Regions from separate parts of the Brochothrix sp. genome, predicted to be linked through region 2. Evidence: predicted binding sites of a transcription regulator. Region 2 holds the regulator's gene; the other holds the start of a gene.
What was found. Region 2 encodes Rex, which represses fermentation and respiration genes when NADH is low (regulators of the CRP and FNR family bind a similar motif). Its sites were predicted from a motif close to TTGTGAAATATTTCACAA; they were not measured.

Region 1 (19,543 bases), on a different contig from region 2:
ACCAATATAGGGTATACATTGGGATATCATCGTTACTAAAAATTCCGGGTCATTGCCCAAGCGAATATTTGCTTTAAAATGTGCGATTAACTGTGGCTCGCAGCCTCCTTGTGCTAACAAAAAGCAAGCGGTTAAAAGCTCTCTTTGTTTTAAATCTAAACCAGTTCGAGTGTAGTAGTCACCAAAACAATTTTCAGTTAACCACTGGTTAATATGGCGACTTAATTTTGGTCCTGATTGCGCAAATCCTTTCATCTCTTCGCCAAAAATAGCAATTTGTGCTGCTTCACCATCTGAAAGTCGTGTTTTTTCTGTTACTGTGGCTTGATTAGCAAGTGGTAAAGCAATACCTTTTTCTGTTAAAATGTCATTTGTTGCGATTAAAAAAGGATACACACGACCGATTCCTAAATAAGCAACGGATTGATAAATAATTTCTTTCACAACAATTGGAGACACACCAAAATTTAATGCAGCGGGTAACATCGCCTTATATTCAGCCAAACTTTGACAACCAATCAAAACGGCAAGGATAACCTGCATTCTCGTTTTATTATCGAAATCAGCTTGATTTATAACAGTATCGAATGCAAAGTTATCAAACAATGTAATAAATTCTGGATCCGTTTCTAAAAAACTGGATTGATAGTCGGGAAACATTTTTTCATGATAAGCTTCTGCTGCTTTTGTGATCATCATTTTCTTCCCCCTCTTCTATGATACATTCATTGTAATACTTGGATAATGCCCTATCAATTTGAGTTACTAATCGCTAGTATAAGTATTACTTATACAAAAAAAGCCGCTCATTTATAGAGTGGCATCTTTCTGTAATAACTTTTGTAAAATCAGTGCAAATTCTTCAATATAGTAGTTAGCTGTTCTTTTCATCCAAAACGCACAATAATTTCTGATAATGGGTTGCTCAGTTCTGTATAAGGGAAGTCGCTTAACTCTGCTAGTGACGGGCGCCAATGTTCCGACGCTTTCGATTGGAAGAAAACCTTGATTGGCTGCTACTAACAAGCGGCCAGCCTCTAAATTTTCTGCAAAGATAAAATGACCACTGAAACCAAGTGTATTTTTGTAATACTCCTCTTCGACTGCTTTTTGTTCATTGGCAGCGATTAAAATACATGGTGTATTTTCTAACATTTTCAAGGTCAGTATGTTTGTTTCACTCAATGGATGCCGCTTCGATATCTCAACATACATAGGTGATTTCACCAACTCAAAATTCACGCATTCATCTGAAAAAGCACGACGTTGGTCACTTAAAATAATATCAACACGATCATTTATTATTTCATGGTAAAGTTCTTCGTGCGTCCCATTTATCACACTTAGGGTAATTTCAGGATATATTTCTGAAAACTGCGTAATGGCTTCATGTAGTTCTTGACCACCATACACACGTAAATAACCAATTTTGAGTTCTACTTCCTCATTTGTGCCAATCGTTATGGTTTCTTTGGTCATTTCATCAACTTGTGCAAGAATCATCTTACTCCGTTGATAAAAATGGTTGCCTGCTGGTGTTAATTGAAAACGACGATGCTGCCTTGTTAATAATACAACGCCTAGTGTTTCTTCCAACACTTGAATCTGTTGAGAAACCGCTGATTGCGACACATATAAACGACTCGCAGCTTCTGTAAAACTATTATTTTCAACAACAGCAACAAAATATTTCAATTGATTAAGTAGCAATTTCCCATCTCCTTTTTTATAAGATAATAACTTCGTAGACATGTTATAAAGTCTTGATAATCAACTCTTTATCTCCCCTGCCAAACGTTCTAACTCCGTACGATCAATAATACGATAACCTCGTTTTTCCTTAATAATGATGTTTTTTTCACGCAATTGTTCAAAAGTATGCAACAGATGACGATAACTGCTGCTCAAATATTCTGCTACCTCGGTATGTTTTTCATGATAGAGTCCTTCATTCTCAGTATATAAAATAAAAGCGGCGAGTCGATTAAGCAATGGATAATTTAACCCTTGACCAAAACGTTCTGTCCGATTCAACATTTTTTTTGCTAAATAAACATTTAATTGTTGTAAGAAGCTTATATCTGTTAATAATCGTTCTTTATAGTCGGCTAATGGAATAGCAAGACAAATACAATCGATTTGTGCAACCACATCTTTTGTCCGTTCTTCAACACCAAGCAAACTCAGTTCACCGATTAACTCCCCTTTTTGAACAAAGTGCACGATTAGTTGTTTACCGTCTTCATGTAATAAGTATATTTTTGCTTTCCCTTGTAATAAAATAAATAAGGTTTCTGTTCCTTCATCATGACGAATGATGTGTTGCCCTTTTTCAAATGTTTCAATGTGAGCAATTTCTTCAATTTGAAATGATGTCAAATTACTGACAGGTTGCCATAATTTTTTATAGTGTTGAGCATTACTCAAGCTTATTTTTTTCATTATGCACCTCTAATCTTAGTTTCCTTAAATTTTTTATTCGAAAAATGTGCTATATCTCACATTATTATCTATCGTTTCTTGATATATTACAAGTGAAAGGAATGATGTTCACATGAAAAAAACAGGTTTATTATTTTTATCGTTATTATTTTATACATTAACAGGTTTTGGAATTAGTTTAACTATTGCTGCAAATGTTGGAGTAAGCAGCTTCAATGCTTTAAATTTAAGCTTAGCTGGTCTATTCGCAGTTAAAGTGGGTACAATGACGACGATTGTTAACCTTTGCTTTTTAATGTTATATATTTATCTCACAAAAGCAAAAAAACCGTTGGCCTATTTGATACAAGCCATTGCAGTATTATCACTTGGCTTCGTTATTAATTTTTTCACATACCAAGTATTTGATGCCATTCAGATTACACATTATGCAAGTAAGTTAGGTTTATTTATGTTAGGGTCGATTGTTGCTGGGTTGGGTACAGGTATGGTCTTAAATTTAAAAACGCTTGCTTTCCCGATTGAAAGTGTTTGCGTAGAGATTTCTAATAAACATCCTATCCCTTTTGCAAAATTACGTTATGGTATCGATATTTTCTCAGTAACAATTTCTATTATTATCTCTGTCGCTAGTTCTTTACCCTTTGTCGTAAGAGAAGGTACAATTATTAGCTTAGTGTTACTTACTTTCACAATTTCACTTACTAAAAAAGTTTTTGAAGCTTTTATTGTTAAAAATAACGGGCTATAAAGAAAATTTAACATCCAAAAAGAAGAACTCCATTTTAGAGTTCTTCTTTTTTTGGTTCTATAATTTATAGTGTTAGTGACAAAATATGTCGCTAACACTATTTTTACGCAAAAAATAGAAACATATATAAATTTCCTTTAAAATAAAGTCGCTGAACCAATCCAAAGGAGGAATTATATATGTCTCATACAACTCATTCTATCGCATTTTCTACAGATGAACCAAGTCGTTTACTTTTCCCAGTAGTATCACTAAATACGATATACGTTAAACTTTATAATAAGATGAACCGTCCTCTTCTCTCTTTAAAAATTTGAAATCCACTAAATATCTTCTTAAGATGACATAGTCGTCATACCATTTCAATAAAATAGTATTCACTTCTTGCTCTGTATAGCATCTCCCATCTTTAAAATCATTTGTAATGACTTCTAACAAAACGACTTTCTTTTTTAATTTACGGGGTAATGAAGTGATTTTGTTATTTTTAACATGTCGTTCCAATACTTCTTTTTGCTCTTCACTATAGTCCATTAAAAACCCTCCGTTTCAATTTTTCCATTTAACTTACGCAAACTTGGTAGGGAAATAATGGTCGCAATCAATGCGAACATAATCCAAATCGTTCCTAGATTAATAAGGGTTGTTAACACACCAATAACGATGATGACTACTGCTGTCATACAAGATTCAATGGTGTAAAAAAAAGATATAAGTGTGTTGCGATTAGTATTTTTAGCTGGGATTGTGTTGTGCAATAGTCCTGCTCGAATAATCGCATCTGCTGTCGTGAAACTGACATGCATTAAAAATAATAATACGGAAAGATACACATTAGTTATTACAACACACAATATAATGGCGCACATATTTAATAATAATAATAATTGCAAACTGCTCAGTTTATTTTTAATAACCCTCGCTAATAGCTGAGGAATTCTCGAACCTATTATCCCAAATAAACCCATTCCAACCCATATATAGGCTGTTATTTTAACACCGCCATACTCGTTTCCAAAGTAGAGTTGCCATTGATTACTCGGCGCAACGATTAATAAAATTAACGGTAAAAATGAAATACAGAGTGAAAAATATAATTTATCTGTTCGTAAAAAAGCGTAACCTTCCTTAAACGAAGATACAAAACCACTAAATAAATTGATAGGTTGATTGTCTTGCTGTTGGTGCGAATTGTCCTTGAAAAAAAGACTAATATAAACAATGGTGATTATAAATAAGATAATTCCTGCTAAAAGAGGATAAGAAAGGTTTTTCACCCCTAATATTTTCCCACCGACAAAACCTACTACCATGGATGTTGATGTTAAAAACAAGCTATTTTTACTAAAAATATTTTCAATGTCATATTTTTCGTCGATACTTTTCACTTTATCAATTACCCATGCAGACATTGTTCCTGAGTTAAAAGACTCACTAACCGCTGTTAACAAACCAAAAAGCAACAATATCCACAACTGATGGGATGGTATAAATAATAATCCGAGACCAAAGCCTCTTAATATACAACTGATTAACATCGCTTTTTTTCGACCAAACGTATCGGATATTACCCCTGCTGGTATTTCACTCAACGTACTGAATATCCAAAAAAACGAATTAAAGAGCATAATTGCAGCAATTGTATAGCCAATTGATTGTAAATATAACTCAATACTAGCGGCCCAAATAACGATTCCCGCGCTGTACATAACCGTAATAACATTGAATTTGCGCACTAATTTTATAATATCATTATCCATCTGTCTGTCTCCTTTAAACCATAAAAGTCTTAATTTAATCTTATCATAACTGTTTTTCGAGTGCGCTAATTAGCCCTGCTAAATTTATTGTATAAAAAAAGTAGCAATCTCCTCTGATAACGAAGTTAGCTACTTAATTTTAAAAGTTGAAATTTCTCATTTTAATTCTGTTCATTTATTTCAGACATTTAAGTTAATACTATTTGACGACTCATATCTTTTTAATCCTTGTTTATACGTCACTAAACTCAATAACAGAAACACAGCTGTTGCTATAAATAGCAACAACAGATAATAACTAGAACTATATCTAAGTATTTGTAGTGGAAATATACTAATAATTAGCGATGGAATAATCGTCGATAACACTAATGTCATCGTTGGATTTAATTTTACTTGTGGATAAGTTGCAAACATAATAAGCGCCGAAGTCCCTGTATCTGTGATTGCCTTGGAATTGCCTATAAAAAACGTTAAAGATCCTAAAATGATATAATAACTGGCAATGACTGTTACGACTAATACCACTAAAAGCAACCAATATAGTAGTAGTATAAACAAATATTCTGAGGTTTTTACAAGTGTAACTGACAGCGCAATTAAACCATAAATAATATCACCTAAAGCGACAATAGAAGATTTAGACATTATCATATATAAAAGTGAATTGCGTGGTTTAATCAAATAAATGTCTAATTGACCAGTCGCGATAATAGTAGCAATATTAGGAAGATTACCGGCGATTAACTGTGTTAATCCAAAGGCAACATATACAACAGAATAAACATAAAAGATATCTATTAAACTGAAAATATCTGACTCGAAAATATCAAAAAACATAATCCAATATCCTAAAAAAAACACATTATTTAATAACATAGTTACCACCTGAATATAAAAATTTTTTTTATATTTATAATTACTTCTAAAATTCATTTTAAATAAGTTCAAATAAAACATAGTCAACCTCCATTCATCATGGTTTTTTTTCTCAAGCTTGTATAACATGCTTTGGCAGAAATTATAAAAATCATTAGATAAAGGAGTTGCAGTCCTAAATAAAGAATATTTAACTCTGATAACCCTTGTGTTAATAACTGTGCCGGGAAACCAATTACATATACAAATGGCATCAAAAAGAAAAGTTGTTCGACGTGGTTACTCAGAATCGAAAGCGGAAAAATAATGCCACCAAATATGAATAACAACTTCTCATAAATAAATACATAACCCGAAATTTCTTCTTGTATAAAACTAAACGTGCCAATCATAAATTGCAAACAATAATCGATAATATAACCAATGAGCATTACAAGGAAAAAACAAAGGATTGCTAAAAAACTGATATTTAGTTTAATCCCTAATAGCATAACTAAAACAGCACCTACAATAAAGTTTGTTAGAAGTTTAAATGATGAGTCTCCTAAAGATACAAAAAAATGATAGAGTGCATAACTGTATGGACGTGATGATGTATAAGCAAATGTACCATTTTTAATTTCGTCCGCTATTTTATAAGCAACTGGTGCACGAGACATAAAAAAAGCTTCTGTAATTAATAAATACCAAATAACCTGATTGTATGAATGACCGTTTATTTCTGTTTGACCTTGGTAAACAACAGACCATAAATTAACAAAAATAATCATGATTGTAACCATTAGAAATTGTCTAAACAACATCGCTCTAACATAAATAAGTTGTTCTTTTAGCCCTAAAACAATCATATTAAAATATTTATTTCCTGTCATCGATCACACCTTCTTCAAACAACACTCTCACAATAGCTGTTAAATCTAAAGAGTGTTGATAGTATCTGATGATTTCATATATTTCCAATTTATTAAATACTTCGCTAACTGCAATTTTATCGGTATTTATTTTTATTTTATGTGTATACGCATCACTTTTTTCATGTTGTAATACTTCAATAGGTAATTGAGCTATATCACTTGCTAAAACAATTTCTAACAAAACAATATTCGCAAATTTCTCAGTTAGTGCTATTGTTGTTCCATTGTAAATAATCACTCCTTGATCGATAATAACAACCCGGTTACACAATTTTGCTATATCACTAATATCATGTGTTGTAATCACCATTGTTTTATTATGCACTTTATTATATTCAGACAATAGATTTGTCAAACTATCTTTTGCTATTAAATCCAAACCAATTGTCGGCTCGTCTAAAAAAAGGATACTCGGATTATGCACTAATGAAGCAACAATTTCACATTTCATTCGTTGTCCCAAACTTAATTTCCGCACGGGTCTATCAACAAAAGAATGCAAGTCAAATTGTTGAATTAACTCTGCGACATGTAATTTCAACGCTGCGAGTTTAACGCTATAAACAGATCCCAAGAACATAAACGTTTCTCTAGGTGTCAGGTGATACCATAATTGTGATTTTTGTCCAAAAATACTGCCAATTTGATATGCGATTTCTTTTTGATGCTTCCATGGATTTTTACCATTAATTATTATTTCACCTTGATCAGGATATAAAATACCATTCATCATTTTAATTAACGTCGATTTGCCTGAACCATTCACACCTATGAGTCCGAGCATATCACCTTGTTCAACAGTTAAACTAACATTATTTACGGCGATAATTTTTTTATTTTTCTGCTTAAAAGATTTGGTAACGCTTTCAATTTTTATCATTTCCAAAGAAACCCCTTCTTTCTTTGTTGCAATCTCAAATTTTTCATAAAAATAAGATGATTTAATAACTATTTTTCATTTTAACATCAATAATGTATTCAAAAGTTCATTCAAATTACTTTTAGTATAGCATTAATAAAAGCGATAACTGTTTGTTAGCGTTAACAGAAACCTCTTTGTATACTAACAATTCATTTTTTATAATGTCGCGTTAAGCGATCACCCTTTTTATATGAAAAAAATTGTACTCACTCGATTGAATGTTACTCGCAAGTTATTAAAAAACAAAGCAAAAAAGCTCATCACTGGTATATCAATGATGAGCTTAGTATTAGTATTTTAATCTTTTATTCAGCTTTTTCAGCATCAATCATATCGCCAAACAAGCCGTAGACGAATAGATTTGAATCGAAGACTTGTAAGTCATTCAATTGTTCACCTAATCCTACAAATTTAACGGGTACTTTTAACTCACGACGAATGGCTAAGGCAATCCCACCTTTAGCTGTTCCGTCAAGCTTAGTTAATACGATACCTGTGACATCTGTTGCTTCACCAAAAACCTTCGCTTGTTGTAGACCGTTTTGGCCTGTTGTCGCATCAATTACTTGTAATACCTCTTGTGGTGCATGAGGTACTTCACGTTCAATAACACGGCGCACTTTGCTTAATTCACTCATCAAGTTTACCTTGTTTTGTAAACGACCTGCAGTATCACAAATAAGTACATCAACATGACGTGTTTTAGCTGCTTGCAACGCATCATAAATAACTGATGCCGGATCAGAGCCTTCTTTTTGTTTAACGACTGGTACGCCTACGCGTTCGCCCCAAACTTCAAGTTGCTCAATAGCGCCTGCTCGAAACGTATCACCAGCTGCAAGCATAACTGATTTACCTTCTGCTTTAAGCTTGTGTGCTAATTTACCAATGGTCGTGGTTTTACCAACACCATTAACACCAACGAATAAGATAACATTGAGTCCTTCATTGTTAATGTTCAACTCAGTTTCTGTTTCGCCCGCTTCTTCATATATAGCAACTAATTTTTCTGAAATCACTTCATAAAGCGCACTTGTTTCTTTAATATTACGAAGTTTTACCTCTTCTTTTAATTCTTCAATCAATTCCATAACGGTATTAACACCAATATCAGCCATGATTAAAATTTCTTCTAATTCTTCAAAAAAGTCTTCATCAACCGTACGATAACGTGCCACTAATGAATTAAGTTTGCCTGAAAAACTATCACGTGTTTTTTCTAAACCCGTCTTAAATTTATCCGTCATTTCTGTCGATGAATTTGTCATCTTATCTTTCATGCGTTTAAAAAAGCCCATTTATTTGCCCTCGCTTTATTGTTTTTAAGTGTTAGTTAACACATTTGCTTCTTCCAGACGAACAGATACCAATTTAGATACCCCTGATTCTTGCATTGTTACACCATATAATACATTCGCTGCTTCCATTGTACCTTTACGGTGAGTAATTACAATGAATTGCATTTCTTTTTGGAATGCTTGCATATAGGAACCAAAGCGTAAAACGTTTGCCTCATCTAATGCTGCTTCGACCTCATCAAGAATACAGAATGGTACAGGACGGGTTTCAATGATCGCAAATAACAACGTGATTGCAGTTAAAGCTCGTTCACCACCTGATAATAACATCAAGTTTTGTAACTTTTTACCCGGCGGTTGTGCAACGATATCAACACCTGTATTCAGTAAGTCTTCTGGATCTGTTAATACTAAAGCAGCTTGTCCTCCACCAAACATTTTAGGGAAGATTTTTTCAAACTGATCTTTAATTTGCATAAACGTTGCGTAAAAACGACGAGAAACTTCTTCATCCATCTCACTCATGGTCACGTTTAACGTTTCTTTGGCCGTCAACAAATCTGTCTGTTGTTGCGTCAAGAAATTATAGCGTGTTTGGATACGTTGGAATTCATCGATGGCACCAATGTTGACAGGCCCCAATTCATCAATTGTACGTTTAATCAAACGCACTTTTTTCTTCGCTTCTTCAATTGGCAACGTCAAAGCTGGTCGTTCTAAGGCATCGGTTAAAGTTAATTCATAGTTATCCATCAACGCACTTAAACGATACGTCCGTTCACTTGTGAATCGTTCTAAATTCATCGATGCTTCATTGAATTGTTTCTCATAGGTCGCCACTTCGTTGAGTTGATACTCACGTGTCGAGGCCACTTCGTTAAGCTCAGCTTCTACATCAATACGTTTCGCTTTTAGTGAATCTGATTGCGTTTGGACTTCTGACATTACAGCTTCCAAAGCTACACGAGATGCTTCAAGTTGTTCACTTGAAGATGCATGTTCCGTTTGTTGTGTATGAATAAACGTTAATTTTTCTTGCAGTTGTTCACGACGTTCATTATTCGTTTTTAATGTGGCACGCATTTCTGCTAACTTAGTATTGGCATGTGTTAATTTCTCTTCTGATACCGCTAGCTCTGTTTTTTGTGCTGTTAGATTTTCAACTTGTTCAGCACGTTGTTCATCTGCCATATTTTGATTTTGGGTTGCTTGCTCAATCGCAGTTTCTTGAGAGATTAATGTTTGTGCCATCTCAGCAATTTTTGCTTCGTTTGCTGCCAATCGTTGTGCCAATGAATTATTTTCATCAGTCAATTCTTTCACGTCAAAGTCATAAATATGCATATTTTCATTAATACGTGACATCGCTGCTGTTGTTGATGCAATATCTTCTTCGATACGCTGTACTTCAAAGTTTAGACGTTCACCCTCAACTCTTAGACTATCGCGTGTTTCACGCGTACTTATAACCGTTTGTTTTAAACTGTTCACTTTATCTTCCAGTTGATGGATAACCTCTTCCATCTGTACCAATTGTTTAGCTAAAGTAGCGATCTCATTTTTACGTCCTAATAAAGGCGCTTTGTTTTGTTTCATTGCCCCACCAGTCATTGATCCACCAGGATTTACAACATCCCCTTCAAGTGTCACAATACGAAAACGATGATTTGCTAATTTTGCCAATTGGTTCGCACTAACTAAGGTATCTGCGATAATTACTTGACCTAATAAGTTGCCTAAAATCCCTTGGAAACGTGGCTCAATTGTAACTAAGTCGGCTCCAATTCCTAAAAAGCCATCGTGTTGTTGTAAACGTTGGATGACATCGTTAGGCATTACTCGTGGTTTAATTGTTGTAATAGGCAAGAATGTTGCACGGCCTAGACGGTTTGATTTTAAATAGCCAATACCTGCACGCGCCGTTTGTTCGTCTTCGACAATAATATGTTGCGTACTTGCACCCAGAGCAATATCAATTGCTGTATCGAAGCGTGATGGAATCGTTACTTGTTCAGCAACAGCACCGATCAACCCAGGGAATTGTTGACGTTCTTTTAATAGCATCTTAACGCCTTGATAATAACCTGCGTAATCATTTTCTAAATCAACTAATGTATCATGCTTTGCTTTTGCATGTTGACGCATTTCATAGGCTTTATATAACTGATTGTCTGCGACTGCTGCATCAGCTTCTGTAGCTTTAAGTTTTTGTGTCAGTTGCTCATATTCAGCACGTTTACTCTCTATGTTTGCTGTTTTTTCAGCTAAAAGACGTTGTTTTTCTTGTTGTAAAACATCCGTTTCGGTATGATTTTTGATCACGTTCGCATTTTCACTGCGTAATTTTTCTAAACGTTGTTGATTTTGTTCTTGTTGCTTAATGAAAAAAACATTTTCATTTTTTAAATTCGTTTGCTCATGTCGCACATCGATGTAATCATTTTTCAAACGCTCAATTTTCTCCGGTGTCCATTCTACTTTACCATCCAGATAGTTTTGTAGTTGTTTCACAGATTCACGCATCACTGTTACTTTTTGCAAGAGTACATCGTAACGTTCTTGTTGTGTTTCTTTTTCAGCAGTTGCACTCACAATAATCTCGTTAATTGCTTCGAGTTGTTCAACTACATCAGAATCACTTGCTTGACCATGAAGTGCCCGCTCTTTTAGTACGTCACATTGACCATTAACACGTTCAAGTTCGCGCGCTGTTTCAACTAATTTTTCTTGAATAACATCTGCATCACGTGTCACTTTCGCAAATAAATCTTTTTTCGCTTGCCATTGTTCTAAAAGTGACTGTGCTTGTTTCTTACTATCGATTAACTTAGATTGCCATTGATGTAAAGCGACAGTTGTAGCATCTGCCTCTTTTGTTAGCTCCTGGATTTCATCTGCTAAAACACCAACTTCATACTTCTCTAGTGTTTCTTTTTGAGCAAGATAATCTTTGGCGATAGCTGCCTGAATTTCTAATGGTTCCACCTGATCCTGAAGTTCAAAAAGGATATCTTGCACACGGTTTAGATTGTCTTCAGTTTCGACTAACTTTGTTTCTGCTTGTTTTTTACGTGATTTATATTTTAAAACGCCTGCTGCTTCTTCAAAGATAGAACGACGTTCAGTGGGTTTACTATTAAGAATACTATCTATTTTACCTTGTGACACAATCGAGAACGACTCGCGTCCTAATCCAGAGTCCATAAATAACTCTACGATATCTTTAAGGCGACATGCTTGTTGATTAATTTCAAATTCACTATCACCATTACGATAGACGCGACGTGTGACGCTGACTTCTGTATGATCATCTGGTAAAAAGCCATCTTCATTATCAAATACAAGTGTTACTTCAGCAATATTAATCGCTGCGCGTGAATCACTCCCTGAGAAGATAACATCACTCATTTTGCCTCCACGTAATGCTTTTGCTGATTGTTCACCTAACACCCAACGGATAGCTTCTGTAACATTACTTTTTCCACTTCCATTTGGCCCAACAACAGCCGTAATACCTGGTACAAAATCGATTGCAACTTTATCTGCAAAGGATTTGAAACCATGCATTTCTAAACGTTTTAATTGCATTGCGACTGTTCCCCCTTTAGCTGTTCTTTTCCTGTGACTGATATGATGCTAACGCTGCTTGAGCGGCTGATTGTTCTGCTGTTTTTTTCGTGCGACCCTCACCCATTGATTGCGGTTCGCCATTGACCACTAAACGCACTTGGAAAGCTTTATCATGTGCTGGACCATTTTCAGATAAAATCTCATATGAGATGGAAATATCGCCATCTTTTTGTAACCATTCTTGTAATAAGGTTTTATAATCATTATTTGCTTCAAAAGTGCCATCATCAATTTTCGGAAAAATAACTTTTCCTAAAAATGAGCGTACACAGTCGATGCCTTCACTTAAATACATTGCCCCGATAAATGCTTCAAAAATATCCGCGACTAATGCGTCACGTGTACGTCCGCCAGCATTTTCTTCTCCTCGACCAATACGGAAATAGTCACTGAGGTTTAATTCTTTTGCATAAACGACCAAAGCACCTTCACACACACAAGCTGCTCTTAATTTTGTTAGTTGGCCTTCTGGACGTTCTGGAAAACGATTGAATAAATAATCTGAAACTGTTAGCTCTAATACTGCATCACCAAGAAATTCCAACCGTTCATAATGCTTAGAACCTTTGCTTCGATTTTCATTCACATAAGAAGCATGCGTGAATGCTTGTTCAAGTAATGCCTCTTGTTTAAATGAAATCTGAATACGTTCCTGCAATTCTTTTAATGTTTTCATTTTAATTCTCCTTTTATAAAATGAGTGAGGGATGCCGTTCATCCAATGGACAGAACAACATACCCTCATCATTTTTTATCGTAACTTACGCGTTTTCTTCAATGTATTTTACAGCGTCACCTACTGTAAGGATTTGTTTTGATGCTTCATCAGAAATTTCAGTATCAAATACATCTTCAAATTCCATTACCAATTCAACGATTTCAAGTGAATCAGCTTCCAAGTCATCTTTAAAAGAGGCCTCTTTAGTTACTTTTGATTCATCAACGTCTAAACGATCGATGACGATTTCTTTTACTTTATCAAATATGTTTTCAGACATTATATAATTCACCTCCCTTCAATTATTATAATTGATTCATCCCCATTTAGAAAGGAAATTTTACAAGTTATTCCCACCATTACTTAAATAATAGCCTCTTGACTATCATGTCTAGGTGGTTTTAATCACAGACCGTGACAAAAGTTAATAAAATAGCTCTAAAAGCAATACTGGTATTATATACCAACACGTGAAAAAACTTATGTAATCTCACGGTTCATCACATATCTTCAAGTAGGTATTTATTGATAAATGAAGACAACTTGTTCGTTGACTCGATTACAATGTTTTACCAGGTTGAAGCTGCTTTAGAAGCTATTAAAAGCAGAACAACTTGTATTAATTTTCTAAATGGCTTATTTTAGTTCAAATGTTCTCTAGCACTTCTACCTAAAACAATTGAAAATTTCATACACGTTATAGAAATAGCTATACTAGACCTGAAATTTAAGTTCTGAATAGACAGCCTCTAGAAATCTAAGCTCACTTTATCAAAATTTCAGACGCGCATAAAGTTACAGTGAGACCTGAAATTTAAGTTCTAAATAGACATGGACCAGTCTATCCTAACTTAAATTCCTTAGTCTATCAAACCGTAACTTTTATTGTATTCCAATTTTGATAAAGCAGAATGAGCTTATCTTTCTTTCGGTAACCAGTCTATCTTAACTTAAATTCCTTAGTCTTATAAGTATTGCTATTTTATACATTCCAATTTATCAATGTTTTACCAGGTTGAAGCTGCTTTTACATCGACATTCCGCCATCAACTGATAATGTTTGTCCTGTCATATAAGCACTTGCATCACTTACAAGGAAGGCTACAACGTCAGCAACGTTTTTTGTATTCCCCATTGCGCCTAAAGGAATTTGTGATAACATGCCTGATTTCACTTCTTCTGGTAGTACATCAGTCATATCTGTATCGATAAACCCAGGTGCTACAGCGTTTACACGAATACCACGTGGTGCTAACTCGCGTGCTGCTGTTTTAGTTAAGCCAATCACGCCTGCTTTACTAGCAACATAGTTAGCTTGACCAGCATTACCTGTAATACCTACGACAGATGTCATGTTTACGATTGTTCCTTGACGTTTTTTCATCATTGGACGTGCAGCTGCTTTAAGGCATAAGAATGTGCCTCGTAAGTTAGCATTAATTACATCATCAAATTCTTCGGCTTTCATACGCATTAATAAATTATCTCTCGTAATCCCTGCATTGTTAATTAAGATATCAATGCCTCCGAAAGTATCCAACGTTTCTTTAAAGAGACGTTTTACATCGTCCTCATCAGCAACGTTCGCTTGTACAGCAATTGCTTCTGTGTTGTAATCAGCTTTAATTTTAGCGACTGTTTCATCCGCTGCTTTAACATTACCTGCATAATTAACAACAATTTTAGCACCGAGTGATGCTAATTTATAAGCGATTTCTTGGCCAATACCACGAGAGGCACCTGTTACGATTGCAACTTTATTTGTTAATTCCATTTATTTACCCCCTAAGATAGCAAGTGTTGCTTCTAACGTTTCTAAATCTTGAACGTTATGAACAGTCACTGAACGATCCATTTTTTTCATTAATCCAGCCAATACTTTACCTGGTCCAATTTCAATGATTGTATCCACATCTTGTTCAATCAAATACGCCATTGTATTAATCCATTGTACAGGTGCTGTTAATTGTTGTTCTAATTTCACTTTGAAGTCAGCAGCTAACGTTGTTGGCGTTGCATCGACGTTCGTAATAACGGGTGTTGATGCGTCACTAAACGTCGCTGTTCCCAATAGACTTGCAAAAGCTTCAGCTGCCGGTGCCATTAATTCAGAGTGGAAAGGACCACTCACTTTTAAAGGAATAACACGTTTAACGCCTGCCTCTTTTGCTGCAACTTGTGCGGCTTCAATACCTGTAACTGAACCAGAAATAACAATTTGTCCTGGACAATTTAGGTTAGCTAATTGAACAATTTCACCACTTTGTTGACGTGCTGTTTCTAAAATCGCTTCTAAATCGGCTTCACTTGTACCCATGACTGCTGCCATCGCTCCAGTTGCCGCATCTTCCATCAACTCACCACGTTTATTAACCAATTGTGCGGCTTCTGCACTCGTAAGTACATTCGCTGCAACCAATGCAGAATATTCGCCTAAACTATGTCCTGCAACATAATCAGCTGTGATTCCTGCTTCTTTAACTAATGCTAACAATGCCGAACTTGTTGTTACTAACGCAGGTTGTGCAACACGTGATGCTTTTAAATCCTCATCTGAACCATTTTGAATAATATCTACTAAGTCAAACGGTAATAATGCGTTTGCATCATCAAAGATTTTTTTTGCAATTGGTGAAGCTGCATAAGCATCCATACCCATACCAATAATTTGTGAACCTTGTCCTGGAAAGACAAATGCTAATTTACTCATTTGTAGTTTCCTCCTCTTTTGTTTGTTGTAACGCACTATTTATATTACCAATGATGTTTCCTTCAACCATTTGAATCGCTTGCGTGACTGTGGTTGCTATTGCATGCGCATTTGAAGAACCATGTGCTTTTACTACTGTTCCTGCTAGCCCAAAAAGACAAGCACCGCCATAGTTGCTGTAATCCATCATATCTTTAATTTCATAAATTCCTTTGCGCATTGTTAAAGCGCCTAGTTTACTAAGAGGTGTCGCTGTCATTGCGCCTTTAATCATTTTCATCAAGTTACCAGCTGTGCCCTCAATTGTTTTAAGCACCATGTTCCCTGTAAAACCATCTGTAACGACAACATCAGCAACGCCATTTAACAAATCACGTGCTTCAACATTCCCTACGAAATTAATCACACTGCTAGCGTCAAGAAGTGCAAAGGCATCTTTCGTTAAATCGGTGCCTTTATTATGTTCTGTTCCGATATTAAGCAAGCCCACACGTGGACGCTCAATTTTTTTCACAGCTGACACATAAGCGGAACCCATCATCCCAAATTGCAGAAGGTGTTCTGGTTTCGCATCTGCATTTGCTCCTGCATCAAGTAAAACAAAACCACTACCATCTACTGTTGGAATTGTTGGTGCTAATGCAGGACGTTTAATGCCCTTCATACGCCCAACGACAAATAATCCTGCACTCATTAATGCACCGGTGTTTCCTGCTGAAATACAGGCTTCGGCTTCACCATCTTTAACTGCTTTAGCGGCTAATACCATGGATGCTTGTTTCTTTTTACGAACAGCTTCAACGGGACTATCTGTGCTCTCAATTTTTTCTTCCGTGTGTACGATTTCAACATTGCTTAACTGCTCTAGATAAGGAGCCATTTTAACTTTATCCCCATAAAGTTGAAACGTCACGTGACTGTGTTTTTTTGCGGCTAGCATGACACCCTCTACTGTTGATTGTGGGGCATGATCGCCACCCATTGCATCAATGGCAATTTTCATAAGTCTTTCGTCTCCTTTTGATAGGTCTTCTACTCTTGCGAATCTGCTTCGGGATACATTTCAAACGTGCCTTTTAAGACCACGTGATTGTCCACATAACTTTCCACTTTTACAATTCGAATGGTATGACCAATTGATTTTTCATCAACTTTAACCTTACAAATAACGCGATCTCCTAATTGAGCTGACTTCACAAACTTTACATTTGCTTGTGCCGTCAATGCACTATCGCTGCCCATTACGGCTACTGCTAATGAATTGGCTTGTGCAAACAAATAGTGCCCTCGTGCAATTTTATTTCGTTGAAAAACATGTTCCTCTTCTATTGTAAAGATTGATATTGCGCGTTTATCTAATTCCAAATCAATCACATCACCGATAATATCTTCCAACGGCAATGAACGTACTTCGTTTTGAAATTGACGATTGGCAACATCTTCTACACGTTTACGCAGTTCGGGAATACCAATTTCCATGCGATCAAGACGAATAGTTTGTACACTCACATTAAATTGTGTCGCCAACATATCATCAGTGGTAAATGGATTACGTTCAATCGTTTCAACTAATAAGCGCTGCCGATCTTTTTTCGCATGTTTTCTCATAACTTGTTTTCACTCCTCTTTAGCACTTAGTACTAATAGTCAATAACAATCTCTTACCCATTATACAAAGAAACGTTATAGGTCGCAAGTCTTCTACAGTCGTTTAATCTAATTGTCCCGCTTCTACAGCTAATTGGTGTTCAACTGCGGCGGCAAGTGCTTGATATTCTTTTGTTTTAAAGCGCTTTTCTTTTACAATCGCCATGGCGTCATCGCGTGCAACTTCGAGGACACGATAATCTTCAACTAAATCTGCAACTTTAAATTGCGGGATACCACTTTGTTTATTTCCAAAGAAGTCTCCTGCACCACGAAGTTCTAGGTCACGTTGCGAAATAACAAAACCATCATTTGATTCACACATAATTTGCATACGTTCTTTACCGTTGTCAGTCTTAGGATCAGCCACTAAGTAACAATAAGATTGATAACCACCTCGTCCCACACGTCCACGCAATTGATGTAGTTGACTTAATCCAAAGCGTTCTGCATCGTAGATAATCATCGTGCTAGCATTGGGAACATTGACCCCCACTTCAATAACAGTTGTGGTCACTAACATCTTGATGTCTCCCGCTTCAAAGGCTTGCATAACAGCTTCTTTCTCTGCTGATTTTAACCGACCGTGCATTAAACCAATTGGAATCTTATCCCCAAAGTACTGTTGCATTTGCTGATGTAAATCAAATGCATTTTGTAAATCCATGTTTTCTGATTCTTCTATCAGAGGTGCTACCATATATATTTGACGCCCGCTGGCAATTTCATTCCGCGTAAAAGCCAAGACATCAGGCATTTGCTCATGTTTAAACCATTGTGTCACAATCGGTTTTCGTCCTGCGGGAAGTTCGTTAATTACACTAACATCCATTTCACCAAACGCCGTAATGGCTAACGTTCTTGGAATGGGGGTTGCTGTCATAAACAACACATCTGGTTGTTCCCCTTTTTCACGAAATGCACGACGCTGATTTACACCAAAACGGTGTTGCTCATCTGTGACTACTAAACCTAAGCGATGGTACACAACATCCTCTTGAATAAGCGCATGTGTCCCGATTAATACATCGAGTGAACCGTTGGCTAGTTGTTCATGTAATTGTACACGATCTTTTTTCTTTGTTGAACCCGTCAACAACGCTACTGAGATATTAAATGGTGTTAACAGGCGTGTCAATTCCGCAAAATGTTGTTCAGCTAATATTTCCGTTGGCACCATGAGTGCTGCTTGAAAACCTGCATTAATTGCTGAAAACATCGCGATTGAGGCAACAACTGTTTTTCCAGACCCAACATCGCCTTGAAGTAATCGATTCATGTGAGTGACTGAACGCATATCTCCACAAATTTCATTCACCACACGCTTTTGAGCTCCTGTTAACTCAAATGGTAACGAAGCTATATAACGGCGTAATTCTTGCACATCATATTGGATCGAGATGCCACCACTTTGTTCTTTGTCTCGTTGACGCATCAATTGCATCTTTAATTGAAACAGGAGCAGTTCCTCATAAGTATAACGGCGTCTCGCTTGCAGTAAAACACCTGGATCAGTCGGGTAATGTATCGCTTCATAGGCATCATGGCTATCGATTAACTGATAATGTTGTCGTAATGATTCGGGCAGCAATTCAGGTATCTGTTCATGATAAGCCTCCCAAGTTGTTTTTAACCATTTTTGAAACTGCGATTGTTTTAAGCCTTCTGTCATGTGATAAACGGGTTCTAATTTCTTCTCATCACTTTCAGTTTCACTGCCACTCACTAAGAAATATTTTGATGCAGAAATTGCTTGCCGTGCGCGATCCCACTTGCCGCTGACACGAATTTGCTCACCTACATTCAATTTACTTTTTAGATACGCTTGATTAAAAAAGGTGATTTGTACAACGAGATGATCTACTTTGAGTT
Region 2 (14,567 bases):
CTGCTGCAACTTTACCTTCGTATGATGCTTTATGAGCAAGTGGAGCGCCAGCAACGATATCGCCGATTGCAAAAATGTTAGAAACACTTGTGCGACCTTGTTTGTCAACTTCAACTAAACCACGATCTGTTAATTTAACACCTGCTTGTTCTAAGCCAATTTCAGCTGTGTTAGGGAAACGACCAACCGTTACCATTACATAATCAGCTTCAACTGTTTCTTCTTTATCATTTGCTTTATAAGAAACGACAACGCCTGTATCTGACTCTTCAACACCTTGTGCTAAAGCTTTAGTTACGATAGTTGCGCCTTTGTCTTTCATTTTACGCTTAACAGGTTGTACCATATCTTTAGGGTATTGCGGTAAAATTTCATCGCCACCTTCTAAGATAACAACTTCAGTACCTAAGTTTGCAAAAGCAGAACCTAGTTCAGTTCCGATATATCCGCCACCAATGATGACTAATTTTTTCGGTACTTCTGGTAAAGCTAAAGCTGTAGTTGAGTTAAGTACACGTTTTGAATATTTGAAACCTTTGATTTCAATCGGTGTAGAACCTGTTGCGATAATCAAGTTTTTGTATGTGTATGTTTCAGCGCCATTTTCGTGCATTACACGAATTGAGCTGTCTTCACCAACATAAGCTTCACCTGCAACAACAGTTACTTTATTTTTCTTAAGAAGTCCAGCAACGCCTGAAGTTAATTTATTAACAACGCCGCCTTTCCATTCTTGAGCTTTCGTAAAGTCTAATTTGATATCTTCAGCTAAAACACCCATGATATCTGAATGTTGAGCTTCTTGATAACGGTGACCAATAGTGATCAATGCTTTTGAAGGAATACAACCAACGTTTAAGCATGTTCCACCAAGGTTTTCTTTTTCAATTAAAGTTACTTGTTGACCAAGTTGTGCGGCACGAATGGCAGCTACATATCCACCAGGTCCCCCACCAATAACGATTGTTTCTGCATCAATTGGAAAATCGCCTACTACCATAATTTATCCCTCCATTAATAACAATTCTGGGTCAGCCAGTAATCGTTTGATATGATTCATTGCATTTTGAGCTGTTGCGCCATCGATGATACGGTGATCGAAGCTTAATGATAAGGCAATTACTGGAGCAACTGCAACTTCACCATTAACTACGATTGCTTTATCAGCAATACGGCCAATTCCTAAAATAGCAACTTCTGGATGGTTGATAACTGGAGTAAACCATTGTCCACCAGCAGAACCAATGTTAGAGATAGTTGTAGATCCACCGCTCATTTCTGAAGCGCCTAATTTACCATCACGTGCTTTAACAGCTAATTCATTGATTTCAGCAGAGATAGCAAAAACAGATTTAGTGTTTGCATCTTTAACAACAGGTACTAATAAACCACGATCAGTATCAGCAGCGATACCAATGTTATAGTAATGTTTGTAGATAATTTCATCAGATGAATCATCGATAGATGCGTTCAATACTGGGTATTTTTTAAGTGCACTTGTTAATGCTTTAACAACATATGGCAAGTAAGTTAATTTAATGTCTTGTGCAGCAGCAACTTCTTTGAAACGTTTACGATGAGCAACAAGTGCAGATACATCGATTTCATCCATTAAAGTTACGTGAGGTGCAGTGTGTTTCGAGTTAACCATTGCTTTAGCAATTGCTTTACGAATACCTGACATTTTTTCACGAGTTTCACGTTCACCTGGAGCGATTGGTGCTGGAGCAGCTTTTTCAGTTGCAGTTGCAGCTGGAGCAGCTTCTTCAGTTGATGATGCTACTGCAGCAGAATCACCATTCAAGAATGCTTCAACGTTTTCTTTAAGAACACGACCTGCTTTACCAGAACCGGCAACGCTAGAGATGCTCACACCGTTATCACGTGCAAATTTACGTACAGATGGCATAGCAATAACACGATCATTTTCGCGTTCTACAGCTTCTGTCGCAACAGGTGCAGGAGTTGATGCAGGTGCTTGTTGAGCAGCTGGGTCAGGAGCGTTTACTGGAGCAGCTGGAGATTCAGGAGTTTGCTCTTGTGTTTCAGCTGGAGCAGCTTCTTCTTGATCATTGTCATGACCTGGTGCATCGATAGTGATTAATAAATCACCAACAACAGAAACAGTACCTTCAGTTACATGAACTTCTAATACAGTACCTGTTACAGGACTTGGAATTTCTTCAACACTTTTATCATTTTGAACTTCTAACAATGGCTCATCTTCTTCGATTTTATCGCCTGGTTTTACAAACCATTTTACGATTTCGCCTTCGTGAATACCTTCACCGATATCTGGTAATTTGAATTTAAATGACACTTTTATCCATCCCCTAACATTTCTATTAGTTTAAGCAATCACACAGAAAACATGCGATTGCTTATACTGTTTATATCTTTCAAGTTACAACGTTTCTAAATTAGAAAGAAAGAACTTCTTTAGCTTTGTTGTAAATATCTGTTTTGTTTGGTAACCAAGCAGTTTCAGCTTGAGCAAATGGGAACACTGAATCAGCAGCTGTTACACGGCCAACTGGCGCTTCCAAGCTAAGGATTGCACGATCGTTAATTTCAGCAACAACATGTGCTGCAACACCTGCTTGTTTTTGAGCTTCTTGAATAACAACCACGTGGTTAGTTTTTTCAATAGAAGTAACAAGTGTTTCAGTATCGATTGGGCTAACAGTACGTAAATCGATAACTTCTGCAGAAATACCTTCTTTTTCAAGGTCTTCAGCAGCTTTTAATGATTCTTGAACCATTGCGCCATAAGCGATAAGAGTAATGTCAGTACCTTCACGACGGATGTTTGCTTTACCAAGAGGAACAGTGTAAGAACCTTCTGGAACATCTTCACGGAATGAACGGTAAAGTTTCATGTGCTCTAAAAATACAACTGGATCGTTATCACGAATAGCAGAGATTAATAAACCTTTTGCTTCGTAAGGAGTTGATGGAATAACAACTTTAAGACCAGGAGTTTGAGCCATTAATCCTTCTAAACTATCAGCATGCATTTCAGGAGTATGTACACCACCACCGAAAGGCGCGCGGAAAACAACTGGCATGTTACGAGTGTTACCTGAACGGTAACGAGTACGGGCTACTTGGCCAGCTACTTGGTCAAATACTTCGAATACAAAACCGAAGAATTGAATTTCAGCTACTGGACGGAAACCTTTGTATGCTAAACCGTTTGCTAAACCACCAATTGCAGATTCTGCAAGGGGTGTATCGAAGACGCGGTCAACGCCAAATTCTTTTTGTAAGTTTTCAGTTGCACGGAAAACACCGCCGTTGTTACCAACATCTTCACCAAAAACAAGTACGTTTTCATCGTTACGTAATTCTGTTGCAAGCGCATCAGTGATCGCTTGAATCATCGTCATTTGTGCCATGTTATTTCGACTCCTTTTCAGTGTAGATTGCAATTTGCTCTGCGATATTAGAAGTAGGCGTTTCAAACATGTTATTTAATAAGTCTGTAACTTTTTGTTTTGGAATCGCATCTGCTTCTTTGATTGCTTCTTTGATTTCTTCTTTAGCGCGTTCGATAACAGCTTCTTCTTGCTCTACTGTCCATAAGTTTTTAGACTCTAAGAATTTACGGAAACGAACGATTGGATCTTTCAATAACCATTCTTCATCCATTTCTTTAGTACGGTAACGAGTTGGATCATCACCAGCTAATGTATGTGGACCAAAACGGTAAGTTAATGTTTCGATAACAGTTGGGCCTTCACCATTGATAGCACGTTCACGCGCTTCACGAGTAACTGCATAAACAGCTAATGGATCCATACCATCAACAACAACACCAGGTACTCCAGCAGCAACAGCTTTTTGAGCTAATGTTGGTGCAGCAGTTTGCAATTCACGAGGAACTGAGATAGCGAAGCCGTTGTTTTGGATAACGAAGATTGCAGGTGATTTAAATGCACTTGCAAAGTTGATTCCTTCATAGAAATCACCTTGTGAAGAACCACCATCACCTGTATAAGTGATAGCAACACTTTTTTCACCGCGTTTTTGAATACCAAGAGCAACACCAGCAGTTTGTACATACTGAGCACCAATGATAATTTGTGGTGATACAAGATTTAAATCTTTAGGGTATTGATTTCCCGCAAAATGACCACGTGAGAATAAGAAAGCTTTCGCTAACGGTAATCCGTGCCAGATTAATTGAGGAACATCACGATAACCAGGTAAGATGAAATCTTCTTGTTCTAAAGCGAAATGAGTCGCTAATTGTGAAGCTTCTTGGCCTGCTGTTGGCGCGTAAAAACCAAGACGTCCTTGTTTATTTAATGATGTAGAGCGTTGGTCTAACACACGTGTCCAAACCATACGTTCCATTAATTCCACCATTTTTTCGTCAGATAAATCAGGCATGTATTCTGGGTTTACAACTTCACCGTTTTCATTTAACACTTGAACTGGTTCAAATTGTTTAGCGATTGCTGCAAATTGTTTCTTTACATCGACAATAACTTTTTTTTGCTTAATTGCCATGTTACTCCACTCCTTTTTTAGGTAATTGTTACCAAATCAGTTGATACTGTATAAAGCACATCTTTGATTGTATACTAGGTCAAGATTTAATGCAAAATAAATCGTATATGATATTATACAGCTTCCATGACTACTATAACAAACACACCCTATTTGGTCAAATATTGATACCTATTAAAACACAAAAACCTATGAAGCGCCTACGCTTAAGCGTTTTCACGCTGAAATACCTAAAAAAAACAGTTCTCATCTGTTATATGACAGAAACGTCGTATACTAGTACACAAAAGCGATTGTTTTTAATTATATGTATTTTTAGATATGACTTGTTGCTAATAGCTTGATTTTGATTAAATTTTTAACCATTTATTGATTATATTTTAACTATTATTATGCACTCAAAAATTAACTATATTATGCACCTAAACAATTAAATGTTCTTTTGTGTTATTTTCTGATAATATATTAGTGATATAGGACATATTTTTAGCGTAGCACATACACTAAATTCTTCATATTTTAAAACAAACTAAAAATTTTAAGAGGTGTAACGGATTATGATTACAATGAAAGATATCGTTCGTGAGGGACATCCCTCATTAAGAGTAAAAGCAAAAGATGTAAATTTACCATTGTCTGCGGAAGACATTAAGATTGGAAATGACATGTTGACGTTTTTAAAAAATAGTCAAGATGAAGAAATTGCAGAAAAATATGAATTGCGTGCTGGGATTGGTATTGCTGCTCCACAAATCGCAGTAGAGAAACGTATTATTGCGCTACATTTGCTGGATGACCGTGAACGTCTGATTAGCCACGTTCTATACAATCCAAAAATTGTTAGTCATTCTGTTGAAGATGCATGTTTAGCTGGTGGAGAAGGTTGTCTTTCAGTGGACCGTGATGTCCCAGGATATGTTGTGCGTCATATGCGTGTCACTGTGTCAGCGTTTGATATCAATTCTAAACCTGTGAAATTAAGATTTAAGGGTTACCCTGCCATGTGTGTTCAACATGAAATTGATCATATTAACGGCATTATGTTTTATGATCATATAAACGATAAAGACCCTTACGAACTTAAAGATACTGTAACAGTGATTGATTAATTGTTTCTATTTAATATGAAATGAGGAACATTCTGTGTTTAAAAAACTCGATGGCTTCACATTAAAGTTGATTGCGTTATTATCAATGACGATTGATCATATCGGTGTTTTCTTTTACTTGGATTCCGGTTGGCGCATTGTCGGCCGATTAGCGTTTCCAATTTTCGCTTTCTTATTAACGGAAGGGTATCGTCATACCCACAATCGTAAAAAATATTTTCTAACAATCGCCTTATCAGGTGTTATCATGCAAATCCCTCTTTTCTTTATGCAAGAACCAATGTTTAATATCTTTTTAACTTTGGCGCTTGGGATGCTCGCGTTATATGGCATTGAGTTTAAAAACTACTTCTTAGTCGGACTCATTTTACTGAGTGCTTGGATTTTTCCATTCGATTATGGTTTGTATGGTATTTTACTGATTATTGGTTCTTACCTATTGAAAAATCGCTGGCTGTTATTTTCCATCTATAGTTTAGCAATTGCTTTTTTAAGCCAATACACAGACCATCTTAGTGTTATTCAGCTTTATGCTATCGCGGCGTTACCTTTTATTTACATGTACAATGGGCAACGTGGTCGCAGTTGGAAATGGTTTTTTTACATTTATTACCCCCTGCATATCATTATAATTAACATCCTTGCAACGCTAGTGATGTATCTAAAACAATAGATTGAGAGGTTAACAACTATGTTTCAACACGTCGTACTCAAACAATTGCAAAATATTGCTGATGGAAAATTTGGTTTGGAACGAGAAAACTTGCGAGTGACAGCTTCAGGACGTCTTGCAATGACTCCGCATCCCAAAACACTAGGCGATAAGTGTTGCAACCCAGAAATAACAACCGACTTTTCTGAAAGTCAGATTGAAATTGTCTCACCTGCTGTCTCTTCAGTTGAAGCACTTTTACCTGAAATCAGCCGCATCAACGCTAAGGTGAAAAAAGGACTGGAAGATGAGTATTTGTGGATGCAAAGCGTTCCTCCTTGTCATTTACCGCCCGAAGATAAAATTCCACTGGCGCAGTTTGGTGTTCCTGGTGACGTTATCTATGAAAAAACAGAGTATCGTATGTATCTTGCTGCTAAGTACGGTAGTTATAAGCAATTGTACTCCGGTATTCATTTCAACTTTTCGTTTGACGAGGATCAATTGAATGAACTACTATCACTGGAACAACGTAATGATTTTTATATTCGATTAATGGCACAAGCTTTAAAATATCGTTACTTCTTAACGTTTACACTAGCAGCAAGCCCTAAAACAATTAACGGTACGACCTATCGTTCTGCTCGCTTAGGAAAAGAAGGTTATCATAATACGCAGCCAATACTATTAGATTATAGCGATACAGCCTCTTATCTCTGTTCTCTCAAAAAGGTGATTGATTCAGGCGTCATTGAAGGCTCTCGTGAACTTTATGAGTTGGTTCGTGCAAAAGGCACTAATATGGATGAGTTTAATTCACTTAAAGCTGAAATCAATCGAATTGAATTACGATTACCTGATTTAAATCCGTTTTATCCAGATGGTATTAATCCTGCCGATTTATATGTTATGCACCTTTATATTAAGTGGTGTAGCGGGTTAATCAACGATAGTTATACTGATGAAGAACAACTAATAGCTTCACAGTTATCGTTTGAAGCTTCGGAGTTAGATCTCACAGTGGCTGTTGAACATAAAATTAAAGCAATCTTTGATGCTCTTTTCGTTTATTTAGAGAACGCAGGGTTACCTTCTATTTATCATCAAAGTTTATTAGAAGCCTATGACCGATTCTTATACCCTAAAAAACGTTATGCTGAAAAATTATTACACGCTTATTCTGAAAGTTCATTTGAACAATTCAATTTAGAACACTCTATTAAATAACAGAAACGAAATTCCTATCGCTACTTTAAGATAAGAATTTCGTTTTTATTTTGCCTAAAACATTGCGGTGAAACCTTTTAATAATAGCGTTTGATAACTTCTTTATAAAAGATTTTTAATTCTGATGTAAAAACTCGGATTTATTTCTTGTACAATCCTTATCTGCTATGTATAATACTATTATCATAGAGTAAAGGAGCGAATTACATGTCTAAAAAAAGCATATTTTTGATAGCTATCATCAGTATATTAACCTTGGTCCTTGCTGCTTGTGGTTCAAACAATGCAGCCCCTGAAAAAAAATCAAATAATACCACTAATAAATCAGTTCATTTTGTTGAAACTGAAGATTTATTAACCCTTAATACAACTAATGAAGAGGATTTCGCAAGTTTCACAGCACAAAATCAAGTTTTAGAAGGATTGTATTCTCTCGATAAACAAGATAATGTTATCCCTGCAGTTGCTAAGTCATTGCCTAAAATTAGTGCTGATAAGAAAACATATACCATTCAATTACGAGATGACGCTAAATGGTCTGATGGTTCAGCAGTCACAGCAAAAGACTTTGTTTATGCATGGCAACGTGCTGTCTCACCTAAAACTGCACCTTCTTATTCAATTTTATTTGTAAATAGCATTAAAAATGCAAAAGAAGTAAATGAAGGAAAATTAAAAAGCAGTGAACTTGGCGTTAAGGCTGTCAATGACTATGAGTTACAAATCGAATTGATTAAACCCATCAGTTACTTCCCGTCACTTTTAAGTTTCCAAACTTTTTTCCCAATTAAACAAAGCTACCTAGAAAAACAAGGGGATAAATATGGAACATCAAGTGCCACAACTTTATACAATGGCCCTTTCACACTCAAAGGTTGGAGTGCTAGTGGCGATGGTTGGACTTATGTTAAAAACAAAAACTACTGGGATGCTAAAAATGTCAAAGTTGATGACATTAAAGTATCCGTTGTGAAAAATACAGGTACCGCCGTTAATCTTTATCAAAGTGGCGATGTTGATCGTGTCGTATTAGATGGTGAATTTGCTAAACAATATCGTGGCTCTAAAGATTTCCAAAATGAAAAAGATGCCCTTGTTGCTTATTTGCGTTTAAATGAAACTAAAGAGTCACCTTTAAAAAATAAAGACTTACGAAAAGCTGTCAGCTTAGCAATTAACAAAGAAACACTTGTTAACAAAATTCTCGATGATGGTTCTTTTGTAGCTGACGGTTTTATTCCTAAAAATTTCATTAATAACCCAGAGACAAATGCTGATTTTAGAACGGATGCTGGTACATTACAAAAACAAGACTTAAAAGAAGCTCAAACAGCATGGAAAGTAGCTCAAAAATCTTTAGGTAAAGACAAAATTAATCTTGTATACCTTACATCTGATAGCGACACAGATAAAAAAATCGCTGAATATATCACAGATCAACTTCAAAAAGACTTACCAGGTTTAACTGTTGAAATTAAAGCTTTACCAAGTAAAAACAAACAGCAAGCTTATTTCGAAGGAGATTATGACATTTCAGATGGTGCTTGGATGCCTGATTATAAAGATGCTACGACTTATCTTAATATTTTCGAATCTAAAAGTAGTCAAAATTACATTGGTTTTAAAAATACAACCTATGACCAATTATTAAATGATGCTGATAATAAAAACGCGGGTAACGATGAAGCACGCTGGAAAAACTTAGTGGCTGCTGAAAACATTCTTGTAAATAAAGAGTATGCCATCACACCACTCTATCAAAAACAAACAGCATTGTTACAAAAAGATCGTGTTGCTAATGTAGTAAAACATAACTTTGGTTCACCTTATAGTTATAAATATATCACTGTAAAATAACAAAAAAACGTATCGCTAAACAGCGATACGTTTTTTACTGAATACAAACGGCAAACCTAGGTCGTTACTCCTCACTCACATAGGATTACGTACCATCAGTACGCGCACCGTTGTTCGCTTGTCTTTCCTACTATCTTAGCATTTGTCTTTAGTCTACTAATCTTTTGAAAAAGGATTTTAAGTGAACTATAAAAGAGATAACAGTTTAGTTTTACTTTTTCTACAACCTGAAACGTATCGCTAAACAGCGATACGTTTTTTTGAAAACTATTCTGTTTTTTCTAATTGCGAGGCCAATGTTTGCACACGACTATTTAATGAAAAAAGGATTTGCAGTTCCTCAGCAAAATCAATCGTGCGTACTAAAACAGTTTTTGGTGCGTGAATTGCCACTGCACTAAAATTCAAAATTGTTGTGATTGATGTTCCTGGGATTTTTCCCATCAACTGTGTCGCTTCATCACCAGAACAGGCAATCAACAAAGTTTCAATCTGTTTTTCTTCTATTATTTTTTTGAAATCACTAATGCTATATATCGGAACACCATTTTCAATTGTGCCCACCTCATTATCAGTAAAATCAAATGCACAACTCACTGACATATTGGCTGCACTAAAACTAGGATAGTGTAACAATGATTTCCCCAATAAATCCATGCCCACAACTGCCATCAAACGACTATGTGTATCTGAAAAAAGATCCTCAAAAAATGTCATTAAACTTTCTACACTATAGCCGTACCCTTTCTTTCCTAACGCCCCAAAATAAGAAAGATCACGGCGCACAGTTGCTGCCTCAATCCGAAGATCTTTACTTATCTCTTTTGATGAGACACGATCTATCTGATTGTTTTCCAATGTTTTTACATACTGATAATACAAACCCATACGCTTTGCAGATGCTTTAGGTATATCAGGGTATTTGTTAAACAAGGTACCACTCCTTTGTTTGAACGATTCAATTCGTTAATACCATTGTATAGGTATTTATTAAATTTGGCTAGATAGCATCGTCATATAATGTTGTTAATTGTGTACGTTCCCTTTTACGAGAAAATCAGTTAAACTAATAAGAGAGAAGGATGTGTGCTTACATGATATTATTACAAGTTAGTCAACTTACAAAACTATTCGGAGCCGAACCTGTGCTCGAAAATATACAGTTGGAAATCCAAACAAATGATCGAATTGCCTTAGTTGGTAAAAATGGTGCTGGTAAATCAACCTTATTAAAAATAATCGCTGGACAAATTTCATACGATACAGGTCAGATTAGTAAACCTAAAGATGTTACCATTGGTTATCTAGCTCAAAATACTGGCTTGGAATCTGATCGTACGATTTGGGATGAGATGCTGACCGTTTTTGAACCCTTAAAAAAAATGGAAACCAAAATGCGTTCCTTAGAAGAACAACTTGCAACGCCAGCTGTTTATGAAGATAGTGAACGTTATCAGCAAGTATCTTCCCAATATGATAATTTGCAACATGATTTTAAGGAACAAGGTGGTTATCAATACGAATCTGATATTCGCTCAATCTTACACGGTTTCCGTTTTTATGAAGAGCGTTATAATCAAGTGATTAATAGTCTTTCAGGGGGCCAAAAAACACGATTGGCCTTAGCAAGACTGCTACTCTCCAAAAATGACATTTTAATTTTAGATGAACCGACTAACCATTTAGATATCGAGACATTAACATGGTTAGAGGATTACCTCTCTAACTACCGCGGTGCGTTACTTATCGTTTCACATGACCGTTATTTTCTAGATCGTGTGGTCAACCAAGTTTATAGTATTAGTCGTAAAAAATCGACGCATTATGTGGGTAACTATTCGCATTACCTCGAACAATATGCAGCTGATTTGGAAAAAGAATGGAAATTATTTGATAAACAGCAAGATAAAATCGCTAAACTAGAAGATTTTGTTCAACGTAATATAGTGCGTGCATCCACAACTAAACGTGCTCAATCACGGCGTAAACAACTCGATAAACTTGATCGTTTAGATAAACCTCAAGGTGATGAAAAAGCAGCACATTTTGGTTTTACGATTGATAAACCAAGTGGAAAAGATGCCCTTATAACAACAGACTTATCGATTGGTTATGAAGGTACGCCTCTTTCCTCTAATTTGAATATTGATGTTAAACGCACTGACGCTATTGCTCTTGTCGGTCCTAATGGTGTTGGAAAGTCAACATTGTTAAAAACTTTAATCAAACAAATACCAGCATTAGCTGGCAGTTTCAATTTTGGCGCAAATACGGAGATTGGCTATTATGATCAAGAAATAGCAACGATGAATAGTCGTCAAACTGTATTGGAAGAACTTTGGTCAGCTTATCCAAGCTTGGATGAAAAAATCATACGTACTATTTTGGGGTCTTTCCTCTTTACAGGCGATGATGTGAAAAAGGCTGTTAATATGTTGAGTGGTGGCGAAAAAGCTCGTCTAGCATTATCTAAATTAACGCTCCAACATGCCAATTTTCTGATTTTAGATGAACCTACTAACCATTTAGATATCGATAGTAAAGAAGTTTTAGAAAATGCTTTAATAGATTATGAAGGTACATTACTATTCGTTTCGCATGACCGTTATTTCATTAACCGTATTGCGAACAAAGTAATTGAATTATCTGCTGAAGGCGCTGTTACCTATTTAGGAGACTATGATTATTATGTTGAAAAACTTGCCATTCAAACTGAACGCGCTGAGATTTTAGCGGCAGAAACTGAAATAAAACAACAAATTGATACACCCAATGATCGCAAATTAAGCTACACAGAAGAAAAAGCAATTGCTCAACAAGCCCGAAAAAAGCAACGTGAAATCGAAGCTCTTGAACTGAAAATTGCAGAAACAGAAGAAACAATTGAAAAATTGGAACATACACTTGCACAGCCAGAAGTATTTGGTGACGTGGCTCAAACACAAACCTATCATAAAGAGTTATTAGAGGCTCAAGCTATCTTAGAAAAACTATTTGTGGATTGGGAAGCGTTATCCGAATAAACAGCAAAAAGAACATCGGTAAACATAACCGATGTTCTTTTTTTAATAACGTTCGATAATAAATAATGCGATGATAATCATGATAATACAGAGAATACACATTCGATTTTTAGTCACCTTCATTAGCGAGATTCTCTCACATCGATGGCTACATCACCTGAATTTGATTCAATGCTTAAGCTGTTTTCTGTCTGCTTAGTTTGCGTGTGATAATTACTGTTAATTTCATTCCCATTTAAATAACTATCGCCATATTTAGTGATGACTTTTACTGCCAAAGTTGATGGGCTCTTGATTTTAATATCACCATAACGATTAGTAATCACATTTTCACCAAACATATCATTATCAGTTAGTGAGATATCGCCGCTTGCATTTTTAATCGTAGATTGATTCCACTTACTTGCTTTCACATTAATATCACCGTAGTCACCCTCAAACTCGAATTTTTCAAACTTACTTTTAGTGATTTTAGTATCGCCTGCGTTATTAAGAACTGCCAGTATTTTGCTGTTCACTTGGTCAAGCTGTAAATCCCCATATTTTTGTTGTATCTTCAAATCACCTGCTACATTTACATCAGAAAAATTAACATCCCCACTCTTCAAATCCAAAGTGATTTCTTTAGCATCTTGCTGTTCAACTTTAACATCGCCACTACGATTCGTAATTACTAATTGATCCAATTTACTATTTTTAGGAACCGTAATCGTTACTTTGGGATAACTCGACGTTAAACCAATTTGAACATTACTGACACCTTCTTTTCCTTTAACTTCCAAACGATTATCTGTCGATGTTACAACCATTTTAGCCTCTTTATTATGTGTCAAAGTTACGCCTGCTACATCACCAGAAATAATTTCAACTTCAGCATCTTTCACATCAATAGCAATGTTTTTAAACGCTGCTACTTTTTGTGTTTCCGTTACATATTCTATCGGTACTAAACGATTATTATTCCATGTCAGGCTGTAAGCTGGTCCTTTAAAATAACCAACTGTTATAAGTATTAAACCTACTAATAGTAATAAAAATAAACTGGTCCTTATTTTTTTCATCGATTGACACCTCGTTTTGATTGAATTTTACGATACAACTTTTGAATTGTACCCGAGATAACTTTGAATAAAAACTGACAAAACGTTTTAAAAGGTAACATTAGTAACCCACCGATTGCCATTGCCACAAAACCAATACCGACAAAGAAAAAACTCGATGCAACATTTTCTGGAATAATAAGTATACCTGCTATAGCTGCACCAAGACCGCTGATTGTAAAGGCAATAAAAACAACTGCGTAACAAACAACGAGTGTTAAACTTACAACTGCTGCTACCATTAGCAAAGCCACTACTACTACCATAAGAGGTAATGTTACTGGGCTTGAAAGAATTCCTGCCATCACCCACCACAAGGTTGTTGAGCGACGTTTTACTGAGGTATCTTTATCATTCAGTTCTTTAATAGCAAAATCAGCGGTAACTTCCCGTGCGATACGTTTTGGACTTCCAATTTCTGCTATCACCTCATTTTCAGTTTTCATTGTCATACCTTCATCGATAAATTCACTATAGTATGTTAGTATATCGTCTCTTTCTTCAGCTGGTAATCGTTTTAAATGCTTTGATAAAGTCATTATAAATTGATTTTTATTCATGTTTGCCCTCTCCTTCAACAACTTGTTTTATTTTCCCTTGGAAAATTTCCCACTCACTGGCTAATAATTCTTTATGTGCCAGACCTTTTTCTGTAATTTTGTAATAACGTCTGTTTCTTCCTTGATAAGCTTCATCATACGTAATAACATGTTCGTCTTTCTTAAGTCGGCGCAAGACCGGATATAAGGTTGATTCACTAATATCCATTACTTTTTTTACCTCAACTGTTAAGGCGTAACCATAAGCATCTTCGCGTGCTAAAACACCCAGTACACAGAAATCGAGTAACGCCGCACCTATTTGAAAATTCATGAGCTTGTCCCCCTCTAATACTATACGTCATATAATATATACATACTATACAACGTATAATATTGGTTGTCAACACTGTTAGTTATATTTATTAGTTAAAAAGTTATCAATATAGTTATCTCCGCAAAAAAAAGCATCCAAACACAAGCTTAGGACACTTTTTTAATGGTTACGCCTTGAGTACCAAACGCTCACTATTAACTAAAAAACG

Region 1: yeiL (transcriptional regulator YeiL) is a predicted target of Rex. The motif match lies at 2,487-2,504, and genes of this name have one in related genera.

What each region holds. Positions count from the first base shown of each region.
Region 1 is NZ_JAFYUW010000170.1:3,395-22,937, reverse strand. Features, by position in the region: gene IKV95_RS10800 (carboxymuconolactone decarboxylase family protein) at 1-699, opposite strand, end outside; gene IKV95_RS10795 (LysR family transcriptional regulator) at 811-1,710, opposite strand; gene yeiL (transcriptional regulator YeiL) at 1,771-2,442, opposite strand; gene IKV95_RS10785 (DUF6198 family protein) at 2,555-3,193, shown strand; gene IKV95_RS10780 (DUF2087 domain-containing protein) at 3,461-3,727, opposite strand; gene IKV95_RS10775 (MFS transporter) at 3,727-4,953, opposite strand; gene IKV95_RS10770 (ABC-2 family transporter protein) at 5,134-5,832, opposite strand; gene IKV95_RS10765 (ABC transporter permease) at 5,916-6,704, opposite strand; gene IKV95_RS10760 (ABC transporter ATP-binding protein) at 6,691-7,626, opposite strand; gene ftsY (signal recognition particle-docking protein FtsY) at 7,974-8,966, opposite strand; gene smc (chromosome segregation protein SMC) at 8,991-12,533, opposite strand; gene rnc (ribonuclease III) at 12,571-13,272, opposite strand; gene IKV95_RS10740 (acyl carrier protein) at 13,358-13,594, opposite strand; gene fabG (3-oxoacyl-[acyl-carrier-protein] reductase) at 14,342-15,088, opposite strand; gene fabD (ACP S-malonyltransferase) at 15,089-16,024, opposite strand; gene plsX (phosphate acyltransferase PlsX) at 16,017-17,027, opposite strand; gene fapR (transcription factor FapR) at 17,057-17,632, opposite strand; gene recG (ATP-dependent DNA helicase RecG) at 17,736-19,543, opposite strand, start outside.
Region 2 is NZ_JAFYUW010000122.1:1,907-16,473, reverse strand. Features, by position in the region: gene lpdA (dihydrolipoyl dehydrogenase) at 1-1,000, opposite strand, end outside; gene IKV95_RS08410 (dihydrolipoamide acetyltransferase family protein) at 1,004-2,320, opposite strand; gene IKV95_RS08405 (alpha-ketoacid dehydrogenase subunit beta) at 2,421-3,398, opposite strand; gene pdhA (pyruvate dehydrogenase (acetyl-transferring) E1 component subunit alpha) at 3,400-4,515, opposite strand; gene def (peptide deformylase) at 5,073-5,624, shown strand; gene IKV95_RS08390 (TraX family protein) at 5,659-6,297, shown strand; gene IKV95_RS08385 (hypothetical protein) at 6,316-7,503, shown strand; gene IKV95_RS08380 (peptide ABC transporter substrate-binding protein) at 7,711-9,360, shown strand; gene IKV95_RS08375 (redox-sensing transcriptional repressor Rex) at 9,628-10,293, opposite strand; gene IKV95_RS08370 (ABC-F family ATP-binding cassette domain-containing protein) at 10,455-12,383, shown strand; gene IKV95_RS08365 (DUF4097 family beta strand repeat-containing protein) at 12,506-13,444, opposite strand; gene IKV95_RS08360 (DUF1700 domain-containing protein) at 13,441-14,043, opposite strand; gene IKV95_RS08355 (PadR family transcriptional regulator) at 14,036-14,356, opposite strand; gene IKV95_RS08350 (hypothetical protein) at 14,526-14,567, opposite strand, start outside.